Regions from separate parts of the Psychrosphaera haliotis genome, predicted to be linked through region 1. Evidence: predicted binding sites of a transcription regulator. Region 1 holds the regulator's gene; each other region holds the start of a gene.
The links. The regulator FliA, encoded in region 1, starts transcription of late flagellar genes. The targets are predictions, from matches to a motif close to CTAAAGNTNNNNNNNNNNNNGCCGATA.

Region 1 (3,265 bases):
GTGTCAGTTACTGAATCGATGTCAAAAAAGTCATCGTCTGCCGCACTATCTTCTTGAGCTACGTCAGCTGGTGCTGCTGGGGCCTCACCTTCTGGTGAGCAATAATGATGTAGAGCGTTTAGCAATTCGGGAGCTGCAGGTTCTGGCTGATCTCCAGCTTTTACCTGTTCGAACATCTCATTGACGGTATCAAGAGCTTGCAGGATAACATCCATCAATTCTGGTGTTACACTTCTCTTGCCTGTTCTCAAAATATCAAACACGTTTTCAGCACCATGACAAGCATCAACTAAATTAGTCAATGCTAAAAATCCAGCGCCACCTTTTACGGTGTGAAAACCACGAAATATAGAGTTTAGTAGGTCAGCGTTTTCTGGATCGTTTTCCAGTTCAACTAACTCTTCTGATAGCAACTCTAAAATTTCTGCTGCTTCAATTAAGAAATCTTGTAGTATTTCTTGATCCACGTCCAATGCCATTCGGCATCTCCCCTAATTTAAAAGCCTAAACTAGACAATAGGTCATCAACTTCATCTTGATTAGAAACTGCATCTTCGCGAGTCTCTGCATCAATAATCGGTCCCTCTGCCCCATTGTTATCGACTGGTTTCTTCGCTTCATTAGCTGTATTTTGGTTAGGTTCACCAAAAACAGTTAATAAGTGAATCAGGCTTTCTTCAACTTCTTTAACAAGCTCTATAACTCGTTTGATAACCTGCCCAGTTAAATCTTGAAAGTCTTGAGCTAACAAAATTTCTGTCATAATCGCATGAATTTTTGCGCTATCCGTCTCCGCACTTTCCATAAACTCATTTATGGAATAGCAAAGTGACTTAAACTCGCCTAATTCAATCTGACGTTGCATTAGCTTGTCCCATTCGGGTTTCAGCTTAACAATATCACTATTGATTTTATCTGTCAGTGGAAGCCCTGTGTCTATGGCGTCCATTGTTTTATTTGCTGCGTCTTCTGTTACTTTCATAACATAGTTTAGACGCTCTTTTGCATCTGGGATATCATCTGACGCTAAATTTGCAATCTTAGGGTCTAGTTGAAAGTTGCTTAGAGAGTCGTGTAATTGCCTAGTTAGCTTTCCTACTTCACCAAAAAGCTCACCATGTTCCTTACTCGTAACTTCGCGTAATATCATGTTAGCAGATGCATTGTCTCCAGCCTCAAGCGCCTCAACGAGGGCTTTTGCGTCTTCCAACGAAATCTGCGGGTTAGTCTCTTCAGACATAGCGACCCCTTATCAGATTATTCTAATCGTTCGAAGATTTTATCCAGCTTGCCTTTCAATGTAGCTGCAGTAAATGGCTTAACAATATATCCATTCACACCGGCTTGGGCCGCCGCTACAATCTGCTCTTTTTTAGCTTCGGCAGTTACCATCATTACAGGCATATGCTTGAGTTTATCGTCTTTACGAATTTCTCTAAGCAGATCGATTCCCTGCATTCCTGGCATATTCCAGTCTGTTACTACAAAATCAAAATCACCATTTTGTAACATTGGCAACGCTGTGCTGCCATCATCTGCTTCTGAGACATTAGTAAACCCTAAGTCACGAAGAAGGTTCTTGATGATTCTTCTCATTGTTGAAAAGTCATCAACAACCAGAATTTTCATATTCTTATCCAAAGCATCCTCCAGTGAGGTAAATTATTAATTTACAGTAATTATTATTAATAAAAATTGGCAATATACAAGTTAAATCAACCAATCTTTTAATCTTGACTTTAATCGAACAAGTGCTTGGCTATGAATTTGACTCACTCTAGACTCACTAACATTGAGAATTTCGCCTATCTCTCTTAAATTTAGCTCATCATCGTAATAAAGTGACAAAATCATTGCTTCTCTTTCTGGTAAGGTTTTTATAGTACTTGATAGGCTCTTGTTAAATGAGCTTTTTTCTACCCCACCATAAGTTAAATCTTTACCACTTTCACTTGCTGGGGCTATAACATCTTCCGTTACACCCAAGTCTTCTAAACCCAACACCTTGCCATTTGTTGCTTCTTTCAGCATCTGATGATATTGGTCGATTGAAACATTTAAGGATTCTGCAACTTCAACGTCTTTAACGTCTCGGCCTAAGGCAGACTCTAGTTGAGATATTTTTTCTGCAACCATTCTTGAGTTTCGATGAACAGACCTAGGAGTCCAATCTCCACGCCTCATCTCATCTAACATAGACCCACGTATACGGATACCCGCATAAGTTTCGAAGCTCGCTCCTTTGCTGTGATCAAAGTTCTTAGATGCTTCAATAAGTCCTATCATGCCAGCCTGAATTAAATCATCAACTAAAACACTATCGGGCAGCCGAGCTGCTAAATGGTGAGCAATCCTTTTTACCAAAACTGAATGTTTTTCCACAACATTCGACAATGTTTGTTGAGCTTCGTAGGCGGTCGCTACTTTATTGTTCAACAGAAACCTCTTAGTTGACCAGTTGCTCTAAAAAAAACTCTAAATTACCAGACGCATGTGATGGTGTTGGCCATTTATTAATTTTTGCTGCCAACGTTTTAAATGCCACCGCTGAAGGTGAACGGGGAAACGCATCTACAATAGCCTTTTGACGACGAACCGCTTTACGCAAGTTATCATCAAAGGGAATAATGGCGGTTAGTTCCAACGTTACATCTAAAAACCTGTCTGTAACCATAGTCAATTTTTTGAATAAATCCCGCCCTTCCTTCATCGTTCTTACCATATTAGCAACAACTTTGAATTTCGCTACGCCATGATCACGATTCAATATCTTAATAAGTGCATAAGCATCTGTAATTGAAGTTGGTTCATCACACACAACGCAAAGAACTTCGTGAGAAGCTCTTGAGAAGGATAGCACCATATCTGATATTCCGGCGGCGGTATCGACAATAAATACATCAACCGGCGTTTTCATTTCGCTGAAAGCCCTAATTAAACCAGCGTGCTGGGCGGCAGAAAGCTCAACCATATCGATTGAGCCTGATGTTGCAGGGACAATTTTTATACCCGATGGGCCTTCGACTAAAATATCGTCTAATTCGGCCTCACCTGATAATACATGTGAGAGATTTTTATGGACGCGAAGCCCAAGCATAACATCGCAATTCGCTAACCCGAGGTCAGCATCAAGCACAAGAACGTTAAGTCCTGTTTGCGCCAAAGCAATTGCAGTATTTAGCGATACGCTGGTTTTTCCAACTCCGCCCTTTCCACCTGTTACTGCAATAACTTTTGTTTTTTTCGCCATCGACATATTTCGTAA
Region 2 (3,265 bases), on a different contig from region 1:
TCATGCCACCACGCATTTCTGCTGTTTGTTCCTGGCGACCACCGGCGGACTCATCTTCACCCTCTTCAAATTCTAAAACCTGCTGAGTAATTTCAATAGTCTGTTGCTGAATAATTTCGATTGGCGTCGGTTCTGGCCTACCTGGACGAAACTCCTGCGCGATTACAGACGTTCCTTTTGGAATATCTTTTACTTCAATTTTATTTTGAACACCAAAGGCAAACTTCATAGAGCCCGCAATTTGCTTAAACTTAAGCACATCCATTTCGGCAAATGACAATAACAGTACAAAAAAGCACATTAACAGAGACATTAAGTCTGCAAATGTACCCATCCAACCGGGCAGCCCCTCGGGTGGACATTTTGGGCATTCTTCTTCAGACATCTGCTATTCCTCAGTATTAACTTCACGTTTGGAAGCAGCGAGGTAATTACGCAGAACACCTTCAATAACTTTCGGGTTTTGACCGTCTTGAATACCAAGTACGCCGTCCATAATAAGACTTTGGTTTAGCTTTTCTTCTTCAACTCGAAGTCCAAGTTTAAAACTCATTGGTAGTGCGATTACGTTTGCTAGGAAAGCTCCATACAACGTAGTTAACAATGCTACTGCCATTGCTGGTCCAATTGACTTAGGATCATCCATGTTTGATAGCATTGCTACAAGGCCAACCAAAGTTCCAATCATGCCCATTGCTGGGGCAATATCGCCTAAAGTTTTAAACATACCGGCGCCAAGTTCATGGCGTTCAGTAGTCAGTGAGATATCTTTTGATAAAGTGGCGCGGACAACTTCACCATCATGGCCATCAACTAGAAGGTCCACGCCTTTTTGTAAAAATGGGTTACTGATTTCCGCTTCTTCTAATGCTAAGAATCCACCTTTACGAGCAGAGTCAGCCAGTTCAACAATTTTTTCGATGAGTTCTTCAGGAGTTTCAATTTTAAACGAGAAGGCTTTACCCGCTATTTTGCCTACGGCGATAAATTGAGGGAGTGTGTAGTTAGACATAAGTACAAAGGTTGAGCCACCGAAAACAATAGCAATTGAAGGAACGTCAATAAACATCCCTAAACCACCACCTAATATCATGGCTAAAACAATAAAGCCGATGGCTCCGATCATGCCAACTATACTTGCTAAATCCACAATTTACTCCTGAAGGTGATTTCTATTACTAAGTTTAATTATCGACAGCAAAACTAGCAACTTAAATATTATCGGCAACTTAATGACTTAACCGAACAAAGTTTAATCGATTTACATTTATTCTAGCTCAATATAATTGAATAACCATGCCATTTGCGATACCTTTACCGGCTAATTTTGGCAGCTTTTAACCAAGTGAAAATCAACCTATGGCAACTCCTAAAGATATTACGTTTGAAACGGCAATAAGTGAATTAGAAACTATAGTTAATCAACTTGAATCTGGAGACCTAGAACTCGAGAAGTCGTTGGCGTTATTTGAGCGTGGTATTGAATTAACTCGACTAAGCCAAGGCCGTTTGCAAGAAGCTGAGCAAAAAGTACAAATTTTAATGGAAAAGCAGGGCAACTTAGATCTTCAACCTTTTTTTGAAAACGTTGGACAAGGCGAATAATTAGAATGACTATTTTGTCTGCTATCAAGGCAGTGCAAGAACGCACGGTAACTCACCTTGATGCCTTCTTAAACAATGCAAATATTGAAGACTCGCAATTAAAAGATGCTATGCAGTACTCTTTGCTACTAGGTGGTAAAAGAGTACGACCTTTTTTGGTCTATACCACTGGCCAAATATTGGGTGCGTCTAATGAAGATCTTGACGCACCAGCAGCTGCAATAGAAGCAATTCACACTTACAGCTTAATTCATGATGATTTGCCTGCAATGGATAATGATGACTTAAGACGTGGCCAACCTACTTGCCACAAAAAGTTTGACTATGCGACAGCTATTCTTGCGGGTGATGCCTTGCAATCTTTTGCGTTTGACCTAGTGACATCTCACACTTACCACGACGTTTCTGCAGAAAATCAACTAAGATTGGTCAACATTATTGCTAAGTCGGCAACTAAGATGTGTGCTGGGCAAAGCATTGATTTATTAAACACTGACAAAAAGCCAATGACTTTGGCAAATTTACAGGCGATGCATAACCTGAAAACAGGGGCACTTATTAAAGCTTCTGTATTAGCAGGGGCAATTACCGCCAATGCAACTCAAGGTCAAATAGAAGCATTAACTAAATACGCAGATGCAATTGGATTGGCCTTTCAAGTCTGGGATGACGTATTGGATATTACATCGGATACAGAAACACTAGGCAAGCCTCAAGGCTCTGACGAACAAGCAAATAAATCTACTTACCCAGCTTTGCTAGGTTTAGATGAAGCAAAATTAAAAGCACAGCAATTGGTAAATGAAGCCAACCTTGCGTTAGAACAAATCGACGCAGATACATCTTCATTAAGTCAATTGGCGCAATACATTATAGAAAGAGACCATTAGTAATTTTATGACTGTTAATATGGCGGATTATCCGAACTTACAAAAGGCATTATTGCCAACCGACTTACGTCAATTGCCACAAGAGCAACTTCACTCTGTTTGTGATGAATTACGTGCGTATCTTTTAAACTGTGTTAGTAAAAGCTCAGGGCATTTTGCTTCCGGCCTTGGCACTGTAGAGCTAACGGTAGCTTTGCATTATGTTTATAACACTCCATACGACCGTGTAATATGGGATGTTGGCCACCAAGCTTACCCTCATAAAATTATCACAGGTCGAGCTGACAAAATTCATACTATTCGTCAAAAAGATGGTCTTCATCCTTTTCCTTGGCGCGAAGAAAGTGAGTACGACACATTAAGTGTTGGCCACTCTTCAACATCAATAAGCGCAGCGTTAGGAATGGCAATTGCAGCTGAAGCTAAGCACGACGCCAATCCAAGTGAAGATATAAGAAAAGTCTGTGCTGTTATAGGCGATGGAGCAATGACGGCTGGTATGGCTTTTGAAGCCATGAACCATGCTGGCGACATTAAGCCTGATATGCTTGTAGTATTAAATGACAACGACATGTCTATTTCTGAAAATGTGGGCGCGTTAAACACTCACATGGCTAAACTTTTATCAGGAAACCTTTATACTACATTTAGAGAAAGTGGTAAGAAGCTATTAAGCGGCATTCCGCCAATTAAAGAACTAGCAAGCCGAGCTGAAGAACACCTTAAAGGTATGGTTGTGCCAAGCACAATATTTGAAGAGCTTGGTTTTA
Region 3 (3,265 bases), on a different contig from region 1:
CTTCAAATAAATGAACTGTTATACCATTGTCCTCTAACTTCTTTGCCATGTTAGACACTTGTTCGTAAGCCAGTGTTGTTAGCGCCCTATTATTATCGGCTTCACTTTGAAAGGTATTATCGGCAGACGTTTGTGGATTTGGTAAAAAGTGATGTGGGCGGATCATAACCACAGCTTTAGGTGCCTGACTCATGATATTTCCTTTTATGTTGTGGGGAACAAGATAATAATAAGGTCGCATTGTACGGCCTTTTATTCTGTTTAAACAATCAGAAAGTATTTATATTAACCAATTTCATGCCGGTTGTGTGGGCGGTTGTAGTCGATTTCTGGGCCCGCAGGGACAACTTGCGTTGGGTTTATCATAGTATGGCTGAAGTAGTAATGCCTTTTAATATGATAGAAGTCGACCGTTTCCGCAATACCTGGCCATTGATATAGCTCTCTTAAATAAGAGGATAAATGTGGATAACTCTCAATAGTTCTTTGGTTACATTTAAAGTGACCCACATAAACCGCATCAAAACGAATCAAGGTTGTGAATAAACGCCAATCTGCCTCAGTGATTGTATTTCCGACTAAATAACGATTTGTAGTTAGTCTGTGTTCAATCTCATCTAATGCATTAAATAGCTTTGTAAATTCTTTTTCATAAGCGGCCTGCTTAGTAGCAAAACCACACTTATAAACACCATTGTTTATGTTGTGGTAAACAAAGTCATTAACATCATCAATGTCGGACTTTAATTCGCTTGGATATAAGTCTAGTGAACTGTTCGTCAAATGATTAAAGGCGTTATTAAACATTCGAATTATTTCTGATGATTCATTACTTACAATTTGGTTAGTTTTCTTATCCCAAAGTACAGGAACCGTCACACGGCCTGAGTAGTCGCTTTTATTTCGAGTATATACTTGGTGCATATACTGAGCATCAAATAGCGCATCGCCAGTGCTGTGATTTGATTTATCAAATTCCCAACCATTGTTTAACATGTCTGGGCTAACAATAGACACGTCGATGTAATCCTCTAAGGATTTTAGCTTTCTAAAAATTAACGTTCTGTGTGCCCAAGGACAGGCAAGAGAAACATACAAATGATATCGACCTTTTTCTGCGATAAAGCCTTTACTACCCGTTGCTCCAGCTTCTCCGTCTGCGGTAACCCAGTTTCTTAACTGTGCGCTTTCACGCTCAAATTTACCGTCACTTTTGTCAGTGTCGTACCACTTATCTTGCCAATTACCATTTACGAGTAATCCCATTATGTCCTCTCTATTTTAATCTCTTATTTGTATTTTATGAGTCTAGCAGAGGCTTGGATTCTCTATAATTAGTAAAACTTGCATATTCCTTTCGAATAAATGCAATTATTGATCAACAGGTTAAAAGAAAAGAGTTATATTTGTATATAATTCATTCAATTTTACAGTGTGTCAGCCGATATTAATGCTAGGCAACCATAGGTATATTAAAATGATTAAATTCGACCCCACTCAATTACAAAATTGGCTGAGCAAACCCAGCAGTAAGGGCGAACTAAATTCTCAAAATGGCCAACAGCAAATTCAAAAGTCAGCGCCAGCGTCATTAGTGACCTTGTCTGGCGCAACATCTAGCACCAGTTTTTCGTATTTTCATCAAACGGTGCAAAAGCGAGTGCAGCAATCAATTTCAGTTCCACAAGATCCAAAGCCTAATAAGTTAGAGCAGGCAGCAATTGAACAAAGGGATAAACGCTCAGACGCGTCATCTAGCGCAATTCTCGGGTTTATAACTAACCGCTTAAAAATGGATAAAGCCGATGGTGCAACACAAGAGCAATTGCAAAGCCGAATAGAAGCTGGTCTTAAAGGTTTTGAACAAGGTTATGAAGAAGCCAGTGGTATCTTATCTGACATGGGGCTGTTGGAAGGTGATGTTGAAAGCGACATTTCACTTACCGCCCAAAAGGTAAAAGAAGGGTTATTTGAACTTGCGAATGAATACTTAGGTGAAAGTCAGAGTGTTATTGAAAAACCAGCCAGTTTAAATCAATCGGATGATTCTGCAGAAGAGTCCGTTCCACCAGCGCGTATTGGTGAAGCTTTATTTCAGTCTTTACAGTCAAAGGAGTCTCGCTCGTTTGAATTTGAACTGGAAACACGAGATGGCGACAGGATTAAGATTAATGCCAGTGCCTTTTTAGGTGCGTCGGTTGAGTCTGGTAGTGGTCGTTTTTCTAGTCAGGGCCAAGGCAATGGAAATTCATATAGTGGTAGCTATGCCTACTCTTATAGCGAAGTAGTTAGTCAGCAGCAGTTTTCATTAAGTATTGATGGTGATTTAGACGAAGACGAACTAGAAGCGATAAATGCCTTATTAGAAAAGATTAATAGTTTGTCGGCGGACTTTTATGACGGTGACATGCAAGAAGCTATTAACAAAGCAATGGAGCTGGAATACGACTCATCTGAGATCAGTGGTTTTGCACTGGATTTAAGCCAAAGCACAAGCGTTAAAGCTGTGGAGGCTTATCAATCTGAACAAGTTTCTCTAAATCCTGGTGCAGCCGCATTAAGAGAGTTAGAGCCATTAGGGAACTTCGCCGCTGATTTGAAAGGTGAATTTGCGAAGACGGAAGACTTGTTTGCTCATCCAAGAGATTTGTTATCGGACTTGTTCCAAAAAATGGACTTATTGAATAAGCCTGAAGAACAAGACTACTCGATAGATTTTTCTTCTTTTTCAACTTCCATTATTGAACAATGGTCAAGTCGTCTGGAGTTAATTCGCGGACCTAAGGTTGATGACTAAGCGCTAATTTAGCAAGTCATCCCTTTGTAATTTAAATGGCAGATTTTATTCTGCCGTTTTTTTAGAACCAGCAACAGCTTGATTAATTTGGTTCATTTCTTTGCTGGTTAACTCACGCCATTGTCCAGGCTTTAGGCCCTTTAAGTCGACGTTCATAATTCGAGTTCGTTGTAGCTTAGTAACTTCAAATCCTAAATATTCACACATACGACGAATTTGTCGGTTTAATCCTTGAGTAAGAATGATAGAGAATTTCTTAGGTCCAAGTAATTTCACTCGGCATGGTTTTGTCACTGTTCCAAGTATTGGAATGCCTTTTTCCATACGACTTTTAAATCGTTCGTTAAGAGGCTTATCTACCACAACAACGTATTCTTTTTCGTGCGCATTCTCTGCGCGTAAAATCTTATTAACAATGTCACCGTCACTGGTCAAAAAAATTAGACCATCTGATGGTTTATCTAGGCG

Region 2: a site for FliA is predicted at 1,190-1,216, ahead of pomA (flagellar motor protein PomA). Genes of this name have one in related genera too.
Region 3: a site for FliA is predicted at 1,421-1,447, ahead of ABD009_RS13175 (DUF5610 domain-containing protein). Genes of this name have one in related genera too.

Annotation. Positions count from the first base shown of each region.
Region 1 is NZ_BAAAFQ010000004.1:182,466-185,730, forward strand. It holds gene ABD009_RS03490 (chemotaxis protein CheA) at 1-479, opposite strand, end outside; gene ABD009_RS03495 (protein phosphatase CheZ) at 497-1,240, opposite strand; gene cheY (chemotaxis response regulator CheY) at 1,258-1,641, opposite strand; gene ABD009_RS03505 (RNA polymerase sigma factor FliA) at 1,711-2,436, opposite strand; gene ABD009_RS03510 (MinD/ParA family protein) at 2,447-3,265, opposite strand, start outside.
Region 2 is NZ_BAAAFQ010000006.1:179,490-182,754, forward strand. It holds gene ABD009_RS09070 (flagellar motor protein MotB) at 1-385, opposite strand, end outside; gene pomA (flagellar motor protein PomA) at 389-1,150, opposite strand; gene ABD009_RS09080 (exodeoxyribonuclease VII small subunit) at 1,360-1,605, shown strand; gene ispA ((2E,6E)-farnesyl diphosphate synthase) at 1,611-2,495, shown strand; gene dxs (1-deoxy-D-xylulose-5-phosphate synthase) at 2,503-3,265, shown strand, end outside.
Region 3 is NZ_BAAAFQ010000011.1:26,963-30,227, reverse strand. It holds gene ctlX (citrulline utilization hydrolase CtlX) at 1-193, opposite strand, end outside; gene ABD009_RS13180 (glutathione S-transferase family protein) at 286-1,266, opposite strand; gene ABD009_RS13175 (DUF5610 domain-containing protein) at 1,478-2,797, shown strand; gene rluF (23S rRNA pseudouridine(2604) synthase RluF) at 2,843-3,265, opposite strand, start outside.